Regions from separate parts of the Streptomyces luteosporeus genome, predicted to be linked through region 1. Evidence: riboswitches for the same ligand, from Rfam matches in the RefSeq annotation. Region 1 holds a riboswitch; each other region holds the start of a gene.
The links. Region 1 has a riboswitch for cobalamin ahead of nicT (Nickel transporter NicT). Riboswitches for the same ligand answer to the same signal wherever they lie in the genome.
Positions count from the first base shown of each region.

Region 2: it holds a riboswitch for cobalamin, as region 1 does, so the genes downstream of both, metE (5-methyltetrahydropteroyltriglutamate--homocysteine S-methyltransferase) here and nicT (Nickel transporter NicT) in region 1, are expected to answer to the same signal.
Region 3: it holds a riboswitch for cobalamin, as region 1 does, so the genes downstream of both, ABD361_RS24880 (ribonucleoside-diphosphate reductase subunit alpha) here and nicT (Nickel transporter NicT) in region 1, are expected to answer to the same signal.
Region 4: it holds a riboswitch for cobalamin, as region 1 does, so the genes downstream of both, ABD361_RS21065 (cobalamin biosynthesis protein) here and nicT (Nickel transporter NicT) in region 1, are expected to answer to the same signal.

Region 1 covers NZ_BAAASL010000012.1:110,528-114,733, forward strand. The annotation lists gene ABD361_RS17610 (YIP1 family protein) at 1-268, opposite strand, end outside; gene ABD361_RS17615 (APC family permease) at 356-1,888, opposite strand; cobalamin riboswitch at 2,025-2,247, shown strand; gene nicT (Nickel transporter NicT) at 2,278-3,504, shown strand; gene ABD361_RS17625 (hypothetical protein) at 3,458-3,676, opposite strand; gene uvrA (excinuclease ABC subunit UvrA) at 3,840-4,206, shown strand, end outside.
Region 2 covers NZ_BAAASL010000009.1:158,369-162,574, forward strand. The annotation lists gene ABD361_RS14145 (dienelactone hydrolase family protein) at 1-423, opposite strand, end outside; partial or broken gene ABD361_RS30670 (short-chain fatty acyl-CoA regulator family protein) at 572-643, opposite strand; gene ABD361_RS14150 (hypothetical protein) at 716-994, shown strand; gene ABD361_RS14155 (hypothetical protein) at 1,045-1,578, opposite strand; cobalamin riboswitch at 1,750-1,934, shown strand; gene metE (5-methyltetrahydropteroyltriglutamate--homocysteine S-methyltransferase) at 2,122-4,206, shown strand, end outside.
Region 3 covers NZ_BAAASL010000022.1:22,628-26,833, reverse strand. The annotation lists gene ABD361_RS24880 (ribonucleoside-diphosphate reductase subunit alpha) at 1-1,574, opposite strand, end outside; cobalamin riboswitch at 1,740-1,864, opposite strand; gene mctP (monocarboxylate uptake permease MctP) at 2,059-3,690, opposite strand; gene ABD361_RS24870 (DUF3311 domain-containing protein) at 3,687-3,989, opposite strand.
Region 4 covers NZ_BAAASL010000016.1:54,154-58,359, reverse strand. The annotation lists gene ABD361_RS21070 (cobyric acid synthase) at 1-1,322, opposite strand, end outside; gene ABD361_RS21065 (cobalamin biosynthesis protein) at 1,319-2,290, opposite strand; cobalamin riboswitch at 2,349-2,469, opposite strand; gene ABD361_RS21060 (hypothetical protein) at 2,765-2,998, opposite strand; gene ABD361_RS21055 (inorganic phosphate transporter) at 3,025-4,206, opposite strand, start outside.

The DNA of each region.
Region 1 (4,206 bases):
GCATCATCACCACCGACCCGATGGCCAGCGCCTCCAGCGCCAGCACCGGGCTCACCCCCCACTGCCCCCAGAAGGAGTCCACGGCCAGCGTGCCCATCGCCCCGCACAGCAGCGACAGGAAGGCGGCCGCTCCCCACACGCTCCGGTCCCGGGACTCGTCGAGGACCTCGACGGGCCGGTACCAGAGCCCGAATATCAGGCGGTGCCAGAGCAGCCTGCGCGGCGTGGCGGCGGGGGTGGACGGGGGCGGGGACGTGGTCACGGGCATGGGTGCCGTTTTATCACCGTTCGGCCGGCCCCCACGAAAGTGCGGGCGCCCGCAGGGGTCCGGCCGGGACGCCGGGCCGACGGAGCGTCAGGCGGGCGCGGTGGTCACGGATCCCTCCTCGCCCTCCGCCTCGCCGCCGGTGCCGGCGGCCCGCCGCGGGAGGTACTCCTCATTGATCTCCCGCGGCCCGAAGGGCCACTGCCGCTCGTACGCCGCCCAGAGCACGAAGGCCACGCAGCCCGCCCCGACCCAGGCCAGCGACCACTCGATGGGATGCCGGCCCGGCGAACTGCGGTCCGCGAAGCCGTAGATGACGAGCCAGCCCGCCAGCGCGACCAGGCTCGGCAGCGGATAGAGCCACATGCGGTACGGGCGCGGCAGGTCCGGCTGGCGGCGGCGCAGCACGGTCGCGGCGATCACCTGGGAGAGCGCCTGGAGGATCACCATCACGGCCATCAGCAGCTGGATGATCGTGGCGAGGTCGGTGTGACGGCCGATCAGGAACCCCAGGGCGCTGATGACCCCCATCGTCGCCAGGGACAACCCCGGGAAGCGGTGGCGGGGGTGCAGGACGCCGAAGCGGCGGAAGAAGACCTTCTCCCGCGCCGCGTCGAAGGGGATGCGCGAGCCGCCCAGGAGTCCGGTGAAGACCGACGCGAAGGCCGTGACGAGGATCAGCACGGTGACGACATCGGCCGCCGCCTTGCCCCAGGTCTTCTCCATGACGGCCGAGGCGACCGAGGAGGAGGCGGTGGAGGAGGGGTCGAGCATCTCCCGCCAGTCGACGACGCCCAGGGTGCCGATCTGCAGCAGGAGGTAGATGGCCATGATGCCCAGGATGGAGTTCACGATGGCCCTGGGCATGGTGCGCCCGGGGTCCTTGATCTCGGCGCCCATGTAGGCGACGGTGCTGTAGCCGCCGTAGTCGTAGATGCCGATGGTCAGCCCCGCGGCGAAGCCCAGCCAGAACTGATGGCTCGTCACGTCGAAGGCGCCCGCCGGGTAGGTGAAGGCCCGCTCCGGGCTGAAGTGGGTGAAGGCGGCGACGATGACCAGGGACACCGACGCGATCATCACGCCCCACAGGACGGCGGTGATGCGCGCGATGGACTCCACCCGCCGCCACAGCAGCGCGACGACCAGCGCCACCATGGCCAGGCCCGTCACGTCGCCCTGCGTCTGCGTCATGCCGGGCCACAGATAGCCCAGGTACTGCACGAACCCGATCACGCCCGTGGCCATGGCGAGCGGGATGAAGAGCATCGCCGTCCACACGAACAAAAACGGCATCAGCTTGCCGGTGCGGTACTGGAACGCCTGCCGCAGATAGACGTAACTGCCGCCCGCGCCGGGCATCGCCGCGCCCAGCTCGGCCCACACCAGCCCGTCCGCCAGCGCCAGCACCGCCCCCGCGACGAAGCCGATGACGGCGTGCGGGCCGCCGAACGAGGCGACCATGAGGGGAATGGTGACGAAGGGGCCTATCCCGCACATCTGGCTCATGTTGATGGCCGTGGCCTGGAACAGCCCGATGCGGCGCACGAACACCGTCCGCTGCCCGGGCACCTCCGGAGCACTGCCGCCCGGGTCCTGCCCCGTCCCCGCTGCCGAATCTGCCATGGCGGTCAGCCCCTTCCGGTCGTTGCCTGCACTCGTAGCACCGGGCCCGGGGTGGCGTCCATCACCCGCGCGGTAGCGGAGGGATGGCCTCCGGCGGATGACGCACGGCCGGGCGACCATGAGGCCCGCCGGGAGGTTAGGGTGTCGGGGCCGTGGTGTTCGGGAAGACCGGTGCCGGCCCTTCGGGGCCCATTCCGGAGCGGCCCTCGCCACTGTGATCGGGGAGTGACCGTCCCCACCCCGCACGCCGGCCCGTCCGGCGCACGGAAGCCACTGGGCCGCATCCGGCGGCCTGGGAAGGCGGGGCGGTCGCGTGCGCACCCGTCAGCCAGGAGACCGGCCACGGCATCTCGAAGTGATCCACGAGGTGCTGGAGCGTTCAACCCGAGATGTCCACCAACACATCCCTTCCCGCCGACATACCCACCGGCATACCCACCGGGCCGCCGGCCTTCCGCTGGCGGCGCGAGGACACCGTGCGCACCGCCGGCCTGCTGGCCGTCATCGCCGCCCTCCACGTCGTCGCCTTCGGCGTGCTCTACCTGCTGGTCGTGCCGCAGCACTACACCGTCGACTCCAAGGTCTACGGCGTCGGCCTCGGCATCACCGCCTACACCCTCGGCATGCGGCACGCCTTCGACGCCGACCACATCGCCGCCATCGACAACACCACCCGCAAGCTCATGGCCGACGGCAAGCGCCCGGTCTCGGTCGGCTTCTGGTTCGCCCTCGGCCACTCCAGCGTCGTCGTCGTGATGGCCCTGCTGGTGGCCGGCGGCACGCACCTGGCCGGCACGCTGATGGACGAGGACTCCACCACCCACCAGGTGCTCGGAATCGTCGGCACCTCCGTCTCCGGCGGCTTCCTCTACCTCATCGCCATCCTCAACCTCGTCGCCCTCGCCGGCATCCTGCGCGTCTTCCGCGCCATGCGCGAGGGCCGCTACGACGAGGGCGAGCTGGAGAAGCAGCTGGACTCGCGCGGCTTCATGAACCGGCTGCTGGGCCGCTTCACCCGCTCGGTCAGCCGCCCCGGCCAGATGTACCCCCTCGGCTTCCTCTTCGGCCTCGGCTTCGACACCGCCACCGAGGTCACGCTGATGGTGATGGCGGGCAGCGGCGCCGCGGCCGGGCTGCCGTGGTACGCGATCCTGTGCCTGCCGCTGCTGTTCGCGGCCGGCATGAGCCTCTTCGACACCCTCGACGGCACGTTCATGAACTTCGCCTACCAGTGGGCGTTCTCCAACCCGGTGCGCAAGGTCTACTACAACCTCACCATCACCGGCCTGTCCATCGCCGTCGCCTTCCTCATCGGCACCATCGAGCTGGTGGGCGTCCTGCACGAGAAGCTCGGCCTGGACGATCCCGTCAGCGGCTGGATCGCCGGGCTGAACCTCGACAACGTCGGCTTCGTCATCGTCGGGCTGTTCGTCGTGGTGTGGGCCGCGGCACTGGCCTACTGGCGTCTGGCGCGGGTCGAGCAGCGCTGGACCGCCCGCACGGCGGCGGCCGCCGTCACGGACGGGTCCGCCGTTACGGCCGAGCCCGCCCTCACGGACGGGTCCGGGGTCACGGACGGGGGCAGTCCCGCCGCGCGCACGCCTTCCGGGCGCTGACGACCGGCGGGCCGCTGCCCGCCGGTTCCTCGCCGACCACCACCAGCGCCGGCCCGCCGCACGTCCGGCAGGTACGGGACGAGGCGTCCCGTTCCCGCTCGATCGCCGCGGCGATCCGGCGCAGGGGGTCGGCGCCGGGGGCCGCGCGCGCCTGGGCATCGGTGTCGGTCATGGGCCATCCCGTCGAAAAGGTCGTCGTCGACGTTCGCTGTGAGACGTTCGCTGTGACAGAGGTTGCCTGGGGCATCCTGGCGCAGGATGCCCGGCCGCGTCAGCGTGTCGGTAGCGGTTCACCCTCCCGGGGAGGCGGGGGAGCGGCGCCTAGACTCGCTCGCGTGCACGACCGCCTTGACCCCCACGACCCGTACGCCCCCCACGACCCGTACGTCCGCGTCCGCGGCGCCGCCGAACACAACCTCAAGCACGTCGACGTCGACATCCCCCGCGACGCCCTCGTCGTCTTCACCGGCGTCTCCGGCTCGGGGAAGTCCTCCCTCGCCTTCGGCACGCTCTACGCCGAGGCCCAGCGCCGCTACTTCGAGTCCGTCGCCCCCTACGCGCGCCGGCTCATCCACCAGGTCGGCGCCCCCAGGGTCGAGGAGATCACCGGCCTGCCGCCCGCCGTCGCCCTGGAACAGCGCCGCTCCGCCCCCACCTCGCGCTCCTCCGTGGGCACGGTCACCACCCTGTCCAACTCGCTGC
Region 2 (4,206 bases), on a different contig from region 1:
TGTCCCGATCGCGCGCAGGTCGACGCCGTCGCGCCCGAGTTCCAGGGCGATCGCGCCCCCGGTGCCGTAGCCGACGGCGGCGATCCGGTCGGGGTCCGTCCGCGGTTCGGCGCGCAACACGTCGAGCGCCGCGTGGCCGATGCCCCGCCTGCGTTCGGGGTCGGCGAGCAGCGGCATGCAGCGGGCCAGCATCTCCTCGGGGTCGCTCAAGTAGCGCCCGCCGTGAAGGTCGAAGGCCAGCGCCACGTACCCCAGCTCGGCCAGGGCATCGGCTCGGCGGCGCTCGACATCGCTGAGCCCCATCCCCTCGGGCCCGACCAGGACCGCGGGCCGACGGTCGGCACCGGCCGGGAGCGCGAGGTGCCCGATCATCGTGAGGCCGTCGGCCGGGTACTCCACCGTGCGCGTTGAAATCGTCGTCATGAGACTGGACGGTAATGATCACCGAGCCCGGTCGAGCCTGTGTTCACCGGTGGCAGAACACCGCGGGTGCGCCTCTGAAATGCGGCGATGGCTCGCAAGATCCGTCACGAACCCCGTTCCCCCAGCACCCCGCGAGAATCAGTCTCCGCCCCGGCCCGATGGCGAACGTCTTGCCCGGCTCGCCCCAGCCGCCGCGCTGCCGCGTCACGGTCCGCGCCGTCGAAGTGGTCGGTCAGGCGCTCGGCGGTGAAGCCGCGCGCCTTGTGGATGCGCGCTGAGTAGGGTCACCGCCATGAACAAGGCGAAGGGGCGATGGCCCAAGCCCGGTCCCGACGGCGGCGTCGAGGACGTGACGCTGCTGATCCTCGAATGGCTGGGCGAGCAGGGTATAGATGCCATGCTCCGCATCGATGCCGAGCGCATGCGGGAAGGACTGCCGGCATGGACGTTCGTCGCCGGCGGGGGAGGGCCGTTGCCGGAGGGACTGCGTGCCGACGGAGCCTCGGTCGCCGAGTGCATGGGCAAAGCACTGTGCCGATTGCGGGAAGCCGGGACGGACGTTCCCTTCTGATCACGACGACGCGACCGGACACCCGCCCCCGACGGCTCGGCAGCGGCGGGTTACTTCCAGGTGGCGAGGGTCTCGCTGCGCCGCGTCCACGTGACCGTGGACGGTGCCTTCGCGTCGTCGGGGGCGAGGAAGACGGTGCAGCCCTCGACGCTTCGTCCCGTGGGGGCTTCCTTGAACGTCGTGTGGTCGGCCCCGACGCATTTGTCGAAGTGGCCGGTGGTCAGGGGCTCGGTCGGGTCGCCCGTGGCTTCCATGGACGGCAGGACGATCAGCTCCGTCAGTCGCTTGCCGTCGCTCCACACCTCGAAGTGCGAGGTCTCGTCGTTGTCGTTCCCCTCGGCCGTCTTCGTGAGGGTGAAGCGGACGTAGTAGGGGGTCTTGCCCGCGTATTTCGACGCGTCCTGGAGCAGGGAGAGGTCGGCGTGGCTGCCCTTCTCCACGCGGACGACGGTCACTCCGACGGAACCGCTCCTGTCACCGGCGACGGTCGCCTTCTCGCCGAACTTCAGGGACGGGCCCGAGTCGGCGCAGCCGGCCAGGGCCAGCATCCCCACGGCAGCCGTCCACAGTGCCCGGCGCTTCATGTCGTCTCCCCAGCAGCATTGTCCTCGTGCCCGGGGAGCCTACCCCGCAGCTGGACATGCTCAGGACAACGAACATCAGGCCGATCCGCCGTCGTGTGTGACCGGCATGCGAACAACCCTGTGCGTGGCGGGGGTTCTCCCTCTAGGCTGGCGGTGCAGCTGGTTCGCCCCGTCCGCCAGGCGGGAGGCGTCGTAAGAGGGAACCCGGTGGGAATCCGGGACTGCCCCGCAGCGGTGAGCGGGAACGACCGCCGTCATACGCACTGGGTCCGCACGGGCCCGGGAAGCGACGGCCAGTAGGTGTCCGCCGGGAGGTGTTCTTCCCGGCAGGCGTGCCCGCGAGTCCGAAGACCTGCCGCTGCCCGCGTGCGAGCGTTCGCGCGCGGCCATCCCGGTGACCTCGAGGGCGGGTCGGCGTACACAGGCGTTCCGCAGCGGACGGACACACGCTACGACGGTGGTGTCCCGGCGGGCCTGTCGTCACCCCTTCGCGCCCTCGTCACGCACCGGGTCCTCCGGAAGAAACTCGCGAAGGAGAGTTCCGTGACCAGCAAGTCCGCAGCCGCGGCAGTACGCGCCACCGTGCACGGCTACCCCCGCCAGGGGCAGGGCCGTGAACTGAAGAAGGCGATCGAGGGCTACTGGAAGGGCCAGGTCACCGCCGACGCCCTGCGCCGGACGGCCACCGCGCTGCGCCGCACCAACTGGCTGCAGCTCGCCGACGCCGGCGTCCACGAGGTGCCGACCGGCGACTTCTCGTACTACGACCACGTCCTGGACACCAGCGTCATGGTCGGCGCGATCCCCGCCCGGCACCGGGCCGCCGTCGGGGCCGACGCCCTGGACGGGTACTTCGCCATGGCCCGCGGCACCCAGGAGGTGGCGCCGCTGGAGATGACCAAGTGGTTCGACACCAACTACCACTACCTCGTCCCGGAGCTCGGTCCCGACACCGTCTTCACCGCCGACTCCACCGAGCAGGTCACGCAGCTGAAGGAGGCCCTCGCCCTCGGTCTCGCCGCCCGCCCCGTCCTCGTCGGACCGGTCACCTACCTGCTGCTGGCCAAGCCCGCGCCCGACGTCGCCGCCGGCTTCCGGCCGCTCACCCTGCTCGACCGGCTGCTGCCGGTGTACGCCGAGGTCCTCGCCGACCTGCGGGCCGCCGGCGCCACGTGGGTCCAGCTGGACGAGCCCGCCCTCGTGCAGGACCGCACCCCGGCCGAGCTGAACGCCGCCGCCCGCGCCTACCGCGAGCTGGGCGCCCTCACCGACCGCCCGCAGCTGCTGGTCGCCTCCTACTTCGACCGCCTCGGCGAGGCCCTGCCCGTTCTGGCCAAGGCCCCCGTGGAGGGCCTCGCCCTCGACTTCACCCGCTCCGCCGCCGCCCAGCTCGACGACCTCGCGGCCGTCGGCGGCCTGCCCGGCAAGCGCCTGGTCGCCGGCGTCGTCGACGGCCGCAACGTGTGGATCGACGACCTCGAGAAGTCCCTGGCAACCCTCGGCACCCTGCTCGGCCTCGCCGACCGGGTCGACGTCGCCACCTCCTGCTCCCTGCTGCACGTCCCCCTCGACGCCACCGCCGAGCGGGACATCGACCCGCAGATCGTCCGCTGGTTCTCCTTCGCCCGCCAGAAGGCCCGCGAGGTCGCGACCCTCGCCAAGGGCCTCGCCCACGGCACCGACTCCATCGCCGCGGAACTCGCCGCCAACCGCGCCGACCTCGCCTCCCGCACGAACTCGGCGATCACCCGCGACCCGGCGGTGCGCGCCCGCGCCGCCGCCGTCACCGCCGCCGACACCCACCGCTCACAGCCCTACGCCGAACGGGCCGCCGCCCAGCGCGCCCACCTGGGCCTGCCGCCCCTGCCGACCACCACCATCGGCTCCTTCCCCCAGACGAGCGAGCTGCGCACCGTCCGCGCGGACCTGCGCGCCGGACGCATCACCGCCGCGGCCTACGAGGAGCGCATCGAGGCGGAGATCCGTGAAGTGATCTCCTTCCAGGAGAAGACCGGCATCGACGTCCTCGTGCACGGCGAGCCCGAGCGCAACGACATGGTGCAGTACTTCGCCGAGCAGCTCACCGGCTACCTGGCCACCCGGCACGGCTGGGTGCAGTCCTACGGCACCCGCTACGTCCGCCCGCCGATCCTCGCCGGCGACATCTCCCGCTCCGAGCCCATGACCGTCCGCTGGACCCGCTACGCCCAGTCGCTCACCCGGCGCCCGGTCAAGGGCATGCTCACCGGGCCCGTCACCATGCTTGCCTGGTCCTTCGTCCGCGACGACCAGCCGCTGGCCGACACCGCCCGGCAGGTCGCCCTCGCCCTGCGCGACGAGGTCGAGGACCTGGAGGCGGCCGGCACGTCGGTGATCCAGGTGGACGAGCCCGCCCTGCGCGAGACCCTGCCGCTGCGCGCCGCCGACCACGCCGCGTACCTCGCCTGGGCCACCGAGGCCTTCCGCCTGGCGACGAGCGGCGTCCGGCCGGACACCCAGATCCACACCCACATGTGCTATGCCGAGTTCGGCGACATCCTGGCGGCCATCGACGACCTCGACGCCGACGTCATCAGCCTGGAGGCCGCCCGTTCGCACATGCAGGTCGCCGCCGAGCTGGCCACGGCG
Region 3 (4,206 bases), on a different contig from region 1:
AAGACGTCCTGCAGACCCATCAGACCCAGGCCCACCGGGCGCCAGCGGCTGTTGGAGCGGCCGGCCTGCTCGGTCGGGTAGAAGTTGATGTCCACGACGCGGTCGAGGAAGGTGACGGCCGTGCGGACGGTCGCGTCGAGCTTCTCCCAGTCCATGTCGCCGTCGGCGCCCAGGTGCTGCGCCAGGTTGACCGAACCGAGGTTGCACACGGCCGTCTCGCCGTCGTTCGTGACCTCGAGGATCTCGGTGCACAGGTTCGAGGAGTGGACGACCGCGCCCTTCTCGGCCGTCTGGTTGGCCGTGCGGTTGGCGGCGTCCTTGAACGTCATCCAGCCGTTGCCGGTCTGCGCCAGGGTGCGCATCATCCGGGCGTACAGCACGCGCGCGGGGATGGTGCGGACGGCCTTGCCCTCGGCCTCGTAGCGGCGGTAGGCGGCGTCGAACTCGTCGCCGTACAGGTCGACCAGGTCGGGCGTGTCGGCGGGGGAGAACAGCGACCAGTCGGCGTCGGCCTCGACGCGGCGCATGAACTCGTCCGGGATCCAGTGCGCGATGTTCAGGTTGTGGGTGCGGCGGGCCTCCTCACCGGTGTTGTCCCGCAGCTCCAGGAACTCCTCGATGTCCGCGTGCCAGGTCTCCAGGTACACGCAGGCGGCGCCCTTGCGGCGGCCGCCCTGGTTCACCGCGGCGACGGAGGCGTCCAGGGTGCGCAGGAACGGCACGATGCCGTTGGAGTGGCCGTTGGTGCCGCGGATGAGCGAGCCGCGGGAGCGGATGCGCGAGTACGACAGGCCGATGCCGCCCGCGTGCTTGGAGAGCCGGGCGACCTGGTGGTAGCGGTCGTAGATCGAGTCCAGCTCGTCCAGCGGGGAGTCCAGCAGGTAGCAGGACGACATCTGCGGGTGGCGGGTGCCGGAGTTGAAGAGCGTGGGGGAGGAGGGGAGGTACGACAGCGTGCTGGTGAGCCGGTACAGCGCCGCCACGTCCTCCAGGGCCCGCTCGCTGTGGTCCTCGGCCAGGCCGCAGGCCACGCGCAGCAGGAAGTGCTGCGGCGTCTCGATCACGTCGCGGTGGATCGGGTGGCGCAGCAGGTAACGGCTGTGCAGGGTGCGCAGGCCGAAGTAGCCGAAGCGGTCGTCGGCGCCGTCGGCCAGGGCCGCCTCCACGAGCGCGTCCAGGCGCGCGGCGTGGGTGGCGACGAAGGCGGCCGTGTCGTCGGCGATGAGGCCCTCGCGGTGGCCCACGGCGACCGAGGCGGAGAAGGAGGTGGCGCCCTGGCCGGCCGCCTCCTCGGCGATGGCGCGGGTGAGCAGGCGGGCGGCGAGCTTGGAGTACTCCGGCTCCTCGGCGATCAGGCCGGCGGCCGCCTCGGTGGCGAGGGAGCGCAGCTCCGCCTCGTCCGCCGCGGCGCTGCGGCCGCGCAGCGCGGCGGCGGCGACCTTGCCCGGGTCGGTGGCGGGCAGATCGGCGGTGAGGTCCGTCAGGGCACGCAGCAGCGCGGTCCCGGGGCCGTCGGCCGCTTCCGCGTTCGCTGAGACGGGACCTGCAACCGGATCTGCGGGCGCGATGGTCACGAGTGGCTCTCCTCGCTCGGCTGTGGTGGCCGGGCGGGTGCGCGCGACGGTCGCGTACGGGCACGTCCGACTCGGAACTCGGGAGCGTGCCGCGCAGCGTCCGCCGGCCCAACCCGCGAGGCCCGGACGTGTTCAACGCCCATGGCCGAGCCCGGGGCGGGCTCGGTGGTGGGCGCGCTGCCGGCAGGTCCTCGGACTGGTGGTGCGGTGTTTGTGCGCACTCGTTCACCGTTGCGGGACAGTTCCGGATTTGCACCGGATTCCCCTGCGGCGACAGCGAGCACGAGCATACATCTAGTGCCGGGCCTCGCACGCGCCCCCACATGTTGTGTCGGCGCGTCATGAGGTGGTTGCGGAATGTGGTAGGGGAGGCGTCCTTGCAGGCAAGAGCCGGACGGGCTGCGCCGCAGCCCGTCCGGCTCTTGGTGGTCTCTTGACGGAGTCTTCCGGAGGAGTTTCCCGTCGGGCGGGGGTCGGGTGGGGTTCAGCCCGCCGCGGGCGCCTCCACGGTGGCCGGCGGCAGCTTCTCCTGCACGCCGGGGTCGCCCGCATCGGCCGTGTAGTCCGACGGCCGCGTGAGGTCGACCCCGTCCGGCGCCCCCACCGCCCGCAGGACGAGTGTGGCGACCACCGCCACCAGCACGTTGACCACGAACGCCGTCAGGCCGATGTACCCCTTCTCCCCGATGAGCGGAATGAGGTTGGTATTGCCGAAATGGTCCTGCGTGGCGCTGGGTGTCGCGTACGCCCGCCACGTCCCGTACGCCATGCCCGCGGCCCACCCCGCCAGCAGGCCCCAGCGGTGGAACCAGCGCGTGAAGAGCCCGCCCACCAGCGCGGGCACGGTCTGCAGGATCCAGATGCCGCCGAGCAGCTGGAAGTTGATGGCGACCGTTTTGTCCATCGTCAGCACGAAGGCGAGGGCGCCGACCTTGACCAGCAGGGATGCGATCTTGGACACCTTCGCCTCGTGCTCGGGCGTGGCGTCCGGCTTCAGGAAGTCCTTGTAGATGTTGCGGGTGAACAGGTTCGCCGCGGCGATCGACATGATCGCCGCCGGCACCAGCGCCCCGATGCCGATGGCGGCGAACGCCACGCCCGTGAACCAGTCGGGGAACATGTCCTCGAACAGCTGGGGGATCGCCAGCTGCCCGTTCTTCACCTTCACCCCGGCGGCGATCGCCATGAAGCCGAGCATGGCCAGCAGGCCGAGCATGAGGGAATACAGCGGCAGGATGGTGGTGTTGCGGCGGATGACGTTGCGGTTCTTGCTGGAGAGCACCGCGGTCACCGAGTGCGGGTAGAGGAAGAGGGCCATGGCGGAGCCGAGGGCGAGGGTCGCGTACGCCCACTGCGCATCGGATCCGGTCACGAGCGCACCGCGCGGTTTGCCGGTGGCCGGATTCTCGGTTGCGAACGCCTTGGCCGCCTTGGCGAAGATCTCGTCGAAGCCGCCGAGCCGCATCGGGATGTAGATGATGGCGACCGCGATGACGATGTAGATGAGGGCGTCCTTGACGAACGCGATCAGCGCCGGCGCGCGCAGCCCGGAGGAGTAGGTGTAGGCGGCCAGGACGCCGAAGGCGATCAGCAGCGGCAGGTCCTTGACGAACCAGTTGGCACTCTCGCCGCCGCCCACGCCCAGGACGTCCAGTACCGCCTGGATTCCCACCAGTTGCAGCGCGATGTACGGCATGGTGGCCAGGATGCCGGTGACGGCCAGGGCGACGGACAGGCCGCGGGAACCGAACCGGCCCCGGACGAAGTCCGAAGAGGTGACGTAGCCGTGCCGGTGCGAGACCGACCACAGGCGCGGCAGGAAGGTGAAGACGAGCGGATAACAAAGGATGGTGTACGGCACGGCGAAGAATCCGGCCGCTCCGCCCGCATAGACGGCGGCCGGGACGGCGACGAAGGTATAGGCCGTGTAGAGGTCGCCGCCCAGCAGGAACCAGGTGATCCAGGTACCGAAGGAGCGGCCGCCCAGCCCCCACTCGTCGAGGCTGTCGGCGCTCTCCGCCTTTCGCCAGCGCGCGGCCCAGAAGCCCATGACCGTCACGGCCAGGAAGAAGAAGACGAAGACGGTCAGTGCCACACCGTTGACCCCTTCCTTCACTTCGATTCACCTCCCTTGAGCAGGCGTTCGCGACGGCGAACGAGGACATAGGCGATCGTGGTCAGCAGCGTCGCGATGAGCACCCACAACATCTGGTACCAGTAGAAAAAGGGAATACCGATGAAGGCCGGGGAGACGCGGGCGTAGGAGTCGACCCACAGCATGGCCACGAAGGGGATGGCCAGGCAGATCCCGGCGACGATCAGGGGTGCCGGGGAGGCGGTCGCGCGCGTGCGCGGGCCGTCCGCGGCCGTATGGGCAACCGGTCGTCCGGCTTGTTGCTCGGGGGGTTCCGACATCAGTGGCTCCGTCCCTGGGTGCGATCACATGTGTAATGCGCTGGAAATCTAGGGGAGCTCCTGCCCGGCGTCACCCCTCTTCCGCATATCGGGACGCCGGCCGTCGACGGAATGTCGTCTTCCGTTGCCTCGCCGCAATGGACTGGACCAGCTGATCGTCAACTGTCAACTCTTGTCCAGGATTTGACAAGAATTTTTATCTCCCCTCCTGGGGTAA
Region 4 (4,206 bases), on a different contig from region 1:
CGGCGGAAGCCGTCGCTCTCCAGCGAGCCGTGCCAGTGCGTGCCCCACACGGCGCCCACCCGGCAGCCGTCCAGGAACGGTTCGTCCCCGCCGCGTACGTCCGCCACGCCGTGGTGGATTTCGTACCCCTCCACGGGCTCGCCCAGGGCCTCGCCGACGGGCCGGGCCAGGGTCTTCTCCGCCGCGAACCGCACGTGCACCGGCAGCAGGCCCAGCCCCTCGACCGTGCCCGCCCGCGACTCGACCTCGTCGTCGATGCGCTCGCCCAGCAGCTGGAAGCCGCCGCAGATGCCCAGGACGGGGCGGCCCTCGGCCGCCCGCCGTACGAGGGCGTCGGCGAGCCCGCGTGTCCGCAGCCACGCCAGCGCCCGCACGGTGCCGCGCGTGCCGGGGACGACGACCAGGTCCGCGTCGGCGAGCTCCTCGGGGCGGTCCACGAACCGCACGACGACGCCCGGTTCGGCCGCCAGCGCGTCCACGTCCGTGAAGTTCGACATCAGCGGCACCGCGCACACGGCCACCCGCAGCACGTCCGCGCCGTGCGGGGCGGCGACCACCGACTCGCGGACGGCGCCGCGCAGCGACACCCGCAGGCCGTCCTCCTCGTCGATGCCCAGGCCGTGGGCGAACGGCAGTACGCCGAACGTCGCCCGGCCCGTCAGGTCCCGCAGCATCGCCAGCCCCGGCTCCAGCAGCGACACGTCGCCACGGAACTTGTTGACCACGTACCCCGCTATCAGCTCCTGGTCCTCGCGGGAGAGCAGCGCCGTCGTACCGAAGAAGGACGCGAACACCCCGCCCCGGTCGATGTCGCCGACCACGACCACGGGCAGCCGCGCGGCCTGGGCCAGGCCCATGTTGACGATGTCGGAGCGGCGCAGGTTGATCTCCGCCGGGCTGCCGGCGCCCTCGCAGATCACCGCGTCGTGCGTACGCCGCAGCTCGGCCAGGCACTCCGTGACCGTGGCGAACAACTGCTCCTGACGCCCCTGGTGGTAACCGCGGGCGCTCAGCTCGCCCACTGCTCTGCCCATCAGCACGACCTGGCTGCTGCGGTCGCTGCCGGGCTTGAGCAGCACCGGATTCATCAGCGCACTCGGCTCGACGCGCGCCGCGGCCGCCTGCATGGCCTGCGCACGCCCTATCTCCGCGCCCTCGCGCGTCACGAACGAATTGAGCGACATGTTCTGCGCCTTGAACGGCGCGACCTTGACGCCCTTGCGGGACAACCAGCGGCAGATGCCCGCCGTCACCACGCTCTTGCCCGCGTCCGAGGTGGTCCCGGCCACCAGCAGGCCCCCGCCCCGCGGTTGCGATGTCACCGGTTCCTCGCTTTCCCAGTCCTCGTCGTCCCGGCCTTCAGAAGGCTGCCCACAGCCCGGCCCCCGATCGCACAGCCCAGCGCCAGCAGCGACACCCGGCGCGAAAGGCGCACCGCGCGCTCGATGTCCCCGGTGCGCACGGCGCGCAGCTCCGCGCCCAGGACGGGCCGGTGCTCGACGCGGCCCCCGTACGCCAGCGTCCCGCCCAGACGCACCCCCAGCGCCCCCGCGAACGCCGCCTCGACCGGGCCGGCGTTGGGGCTCGGGTGACGGTGCGCGTCCCGCCGCGCCACCCGCGCGGCACCGCGCGGATCCGGCGCGGCGAGCACCGCCAGGGCCGCGGTCAGCCGCGCCCCCGGCCAGCCGACGACGTCGTCGAGCCGGGCCGACGCCCAGCCGAAGCGGCGGTGCCGCGGCGACTTGTGACCGACCATCGCGTCCAGCGTGTTCACCGCCCGGAAGCCCAGCAGACCGGGTACGCCCGCGAGCGCGCCCCACACCAGGGCGCCGACGACGGCGTCCGAGGTGTTCTCGGCCACCGACTCCACCACGGCACGGGCGATCTGCTGGGCGTCCAGCGACGACGGATCACGGCCGCACAGATGCGGCAACCGCTCCCGGGCCACCTCCAGATCGCCGGCGGCCAGCGCCCCGCCGATCGCCCGGGCCTCCCGGGCCAGCGACGTCCCACCGATCACCGCCCACGTGACGGCCGCCGTCAGGGCGACGTCCGCGCCCCGCCGGCCGCGCACCGCACGAGCCAGCAGCGCGGCGCCCGCCACGGTGGTACCGGTGCACACGGCGGCGTACAGCGCACCGCGTCCGCGGTCGTCGCGCCACAAGCGCTGCTCCAGGGCGTGGGCCGCACGCCCGAACGCGGCAACAGGGTGCCCCCTGCGGGGGTCACCGACAACCAGGTCGCCCAGGAATCCGAGGGCGGCGCCGCAGGCGAAACCGCGACAGGGCATGGCCGATGCGTGTCCTCACTCAGGGTCCTCGCCCTGGCTCGACGTGACCGGCGACCAGAGTCTCCTGGCTCCCGGATCCGCGTCGCCCCCGGCCTTCCGGCTCGCGCCGTGGCCCTGCGGGTGGGGGGACACTCCCCGGTGACAGTGGCGGGACCGCGCCGGATTCGCACCGGCTTCCTCTGCTGTCGCCGTTTGGCCCGGGCAGTCCACCATGGGCCTGGAAGGCCCGTCAACTCGCGGCCGGGGGCGGGGCCCTGCGGGCGGCCGAGCCCCTGACCCGCCCTTTCACCGTTTCCCGGGGGCGAGCCCCCGGACCCCCGGACCGGGCTGCGCCCGGTGTCCTCAAACGCCGGACGGGCTGAAATCAGCCCGTCCGGCGTTTGAGGACCGGGGTCCGGGGCGGAGCCCCGGGAAACGGCGAAAGGGCGGGACCGGGGCCGAAAACCCCCGTCCCGCCCCTCCGGGCGCGTGGCCTCAGGCCACGATCAGCGAGATGCCGTATCCGACGGCCGCCGCGCACAGCGCGAAGCACGCGTACGCGCCGGTGCGCGCCAGCGCGCCCGCGGCCGCCGTACCGCCCGCCGCATCCGCGGCGTCCGCCTTGCGGGACGTGCCGACGATGCCGAGCGTGAACAGGCCCACGAGCCCGACGGTCACCACGAGGCTGACCCCGAAGACCTCTGCGAAAGCTGCCCAGTCGATGTGCATGGTGTTTCTTCCTCCGTGCCCGGCGCTCAGCCGGTCGTCGCGGGGGCGGGGGCGGGGGCGGCCGCGGGGCCGGCCGGCGGCGGGGCGACGGCCTGGAGGGCCGCGGTGACCACGCCGACGGGCTCGGCGGCGGGGGCGGCGATGCCCTGCGGCTCGTTGAGGTCGTTGACGTTGTCGTGGGTGACCGGCTTGCGGCGCGAGGCCGCCCAGATGCCGCCGCACACGGCGAGGCCGAGGACGGCGACGGCGGTCACGCCCCACTGGCCCTGGTCGGCCAGGAGCGCCGCGCCGGCGGCGACGAGGCCGGCGGCCGGCAGGGTCAGACCCCAGGCGGCGACCATGCGGCCGGCGGTCGACCAGCGCACGACGCCGCCCTTGCGGCCGAGGCCGGCGCCCATGATCGAGCCGGAGCAGACCTGGGTGGTGGAGAGGGCGAAGCCGATGTGGGAGGAGGCGAGGATCACCGTGGCGGCGCCGGTCTGGGCGGCGAAGCCCTGGGCGGGCTTGATGTCGGTGAGGCCCTTGCCGAGCGTCTGGATGATGCGCCAGCCGCCGAGGTACGTACCGAGCGCGATGGCCAGGCCCGCGGAGACGATGACCCACATGGGCGGGTCGGAGTGCGGGGCGACGACGCCGCCGGCGACCAGGGTGAGGGTGATGACGCCCATGGTCTTCTGGGCGTCGTTGGTGCCGTGGGCGAGGGAGACCAGGGCGGCCGAGGCGATCTGGCCGGCGCGGTAGCCCTTCGCGGTGTCGCGCTCGTCGCGGCCCTTGGCCAGGCGGTAGGTCAGGCGGGTGGCGACGGTGGCGGCGATGCCGGCCACGATCGGCGCGGCGACCGCCGGGATGAGGACCTTCATGACGACCTTGTCGGCGTTGACCGCGTGGAAGCCGACGGAGGCGACGGTGGCGCCGATCAGGCCGCCGAAGAGGGCGTGCGAGGAGCTGGAGGGCAGGCCGGCCAGCCAGGTGAGCATGTTCCAGACGATGGCGCCGACGAGGCCGGCGAAGATCACTTCGGGCCGGATGCCGGCACTCTCATCGATGATGCCCCCGGAGATCGTCTTGGCGACCTCGACGGACAGGAACGCACCGACGAGATTGAGGACGGCCGACATGGCGACCGCGGTCTTGGGCTTGAGCGCTCCGGTGGAGATGGTGGTGGCCATGGCGTTGGCCGTGTCGTGGAAGCCGTTCGTAAAGTCGAA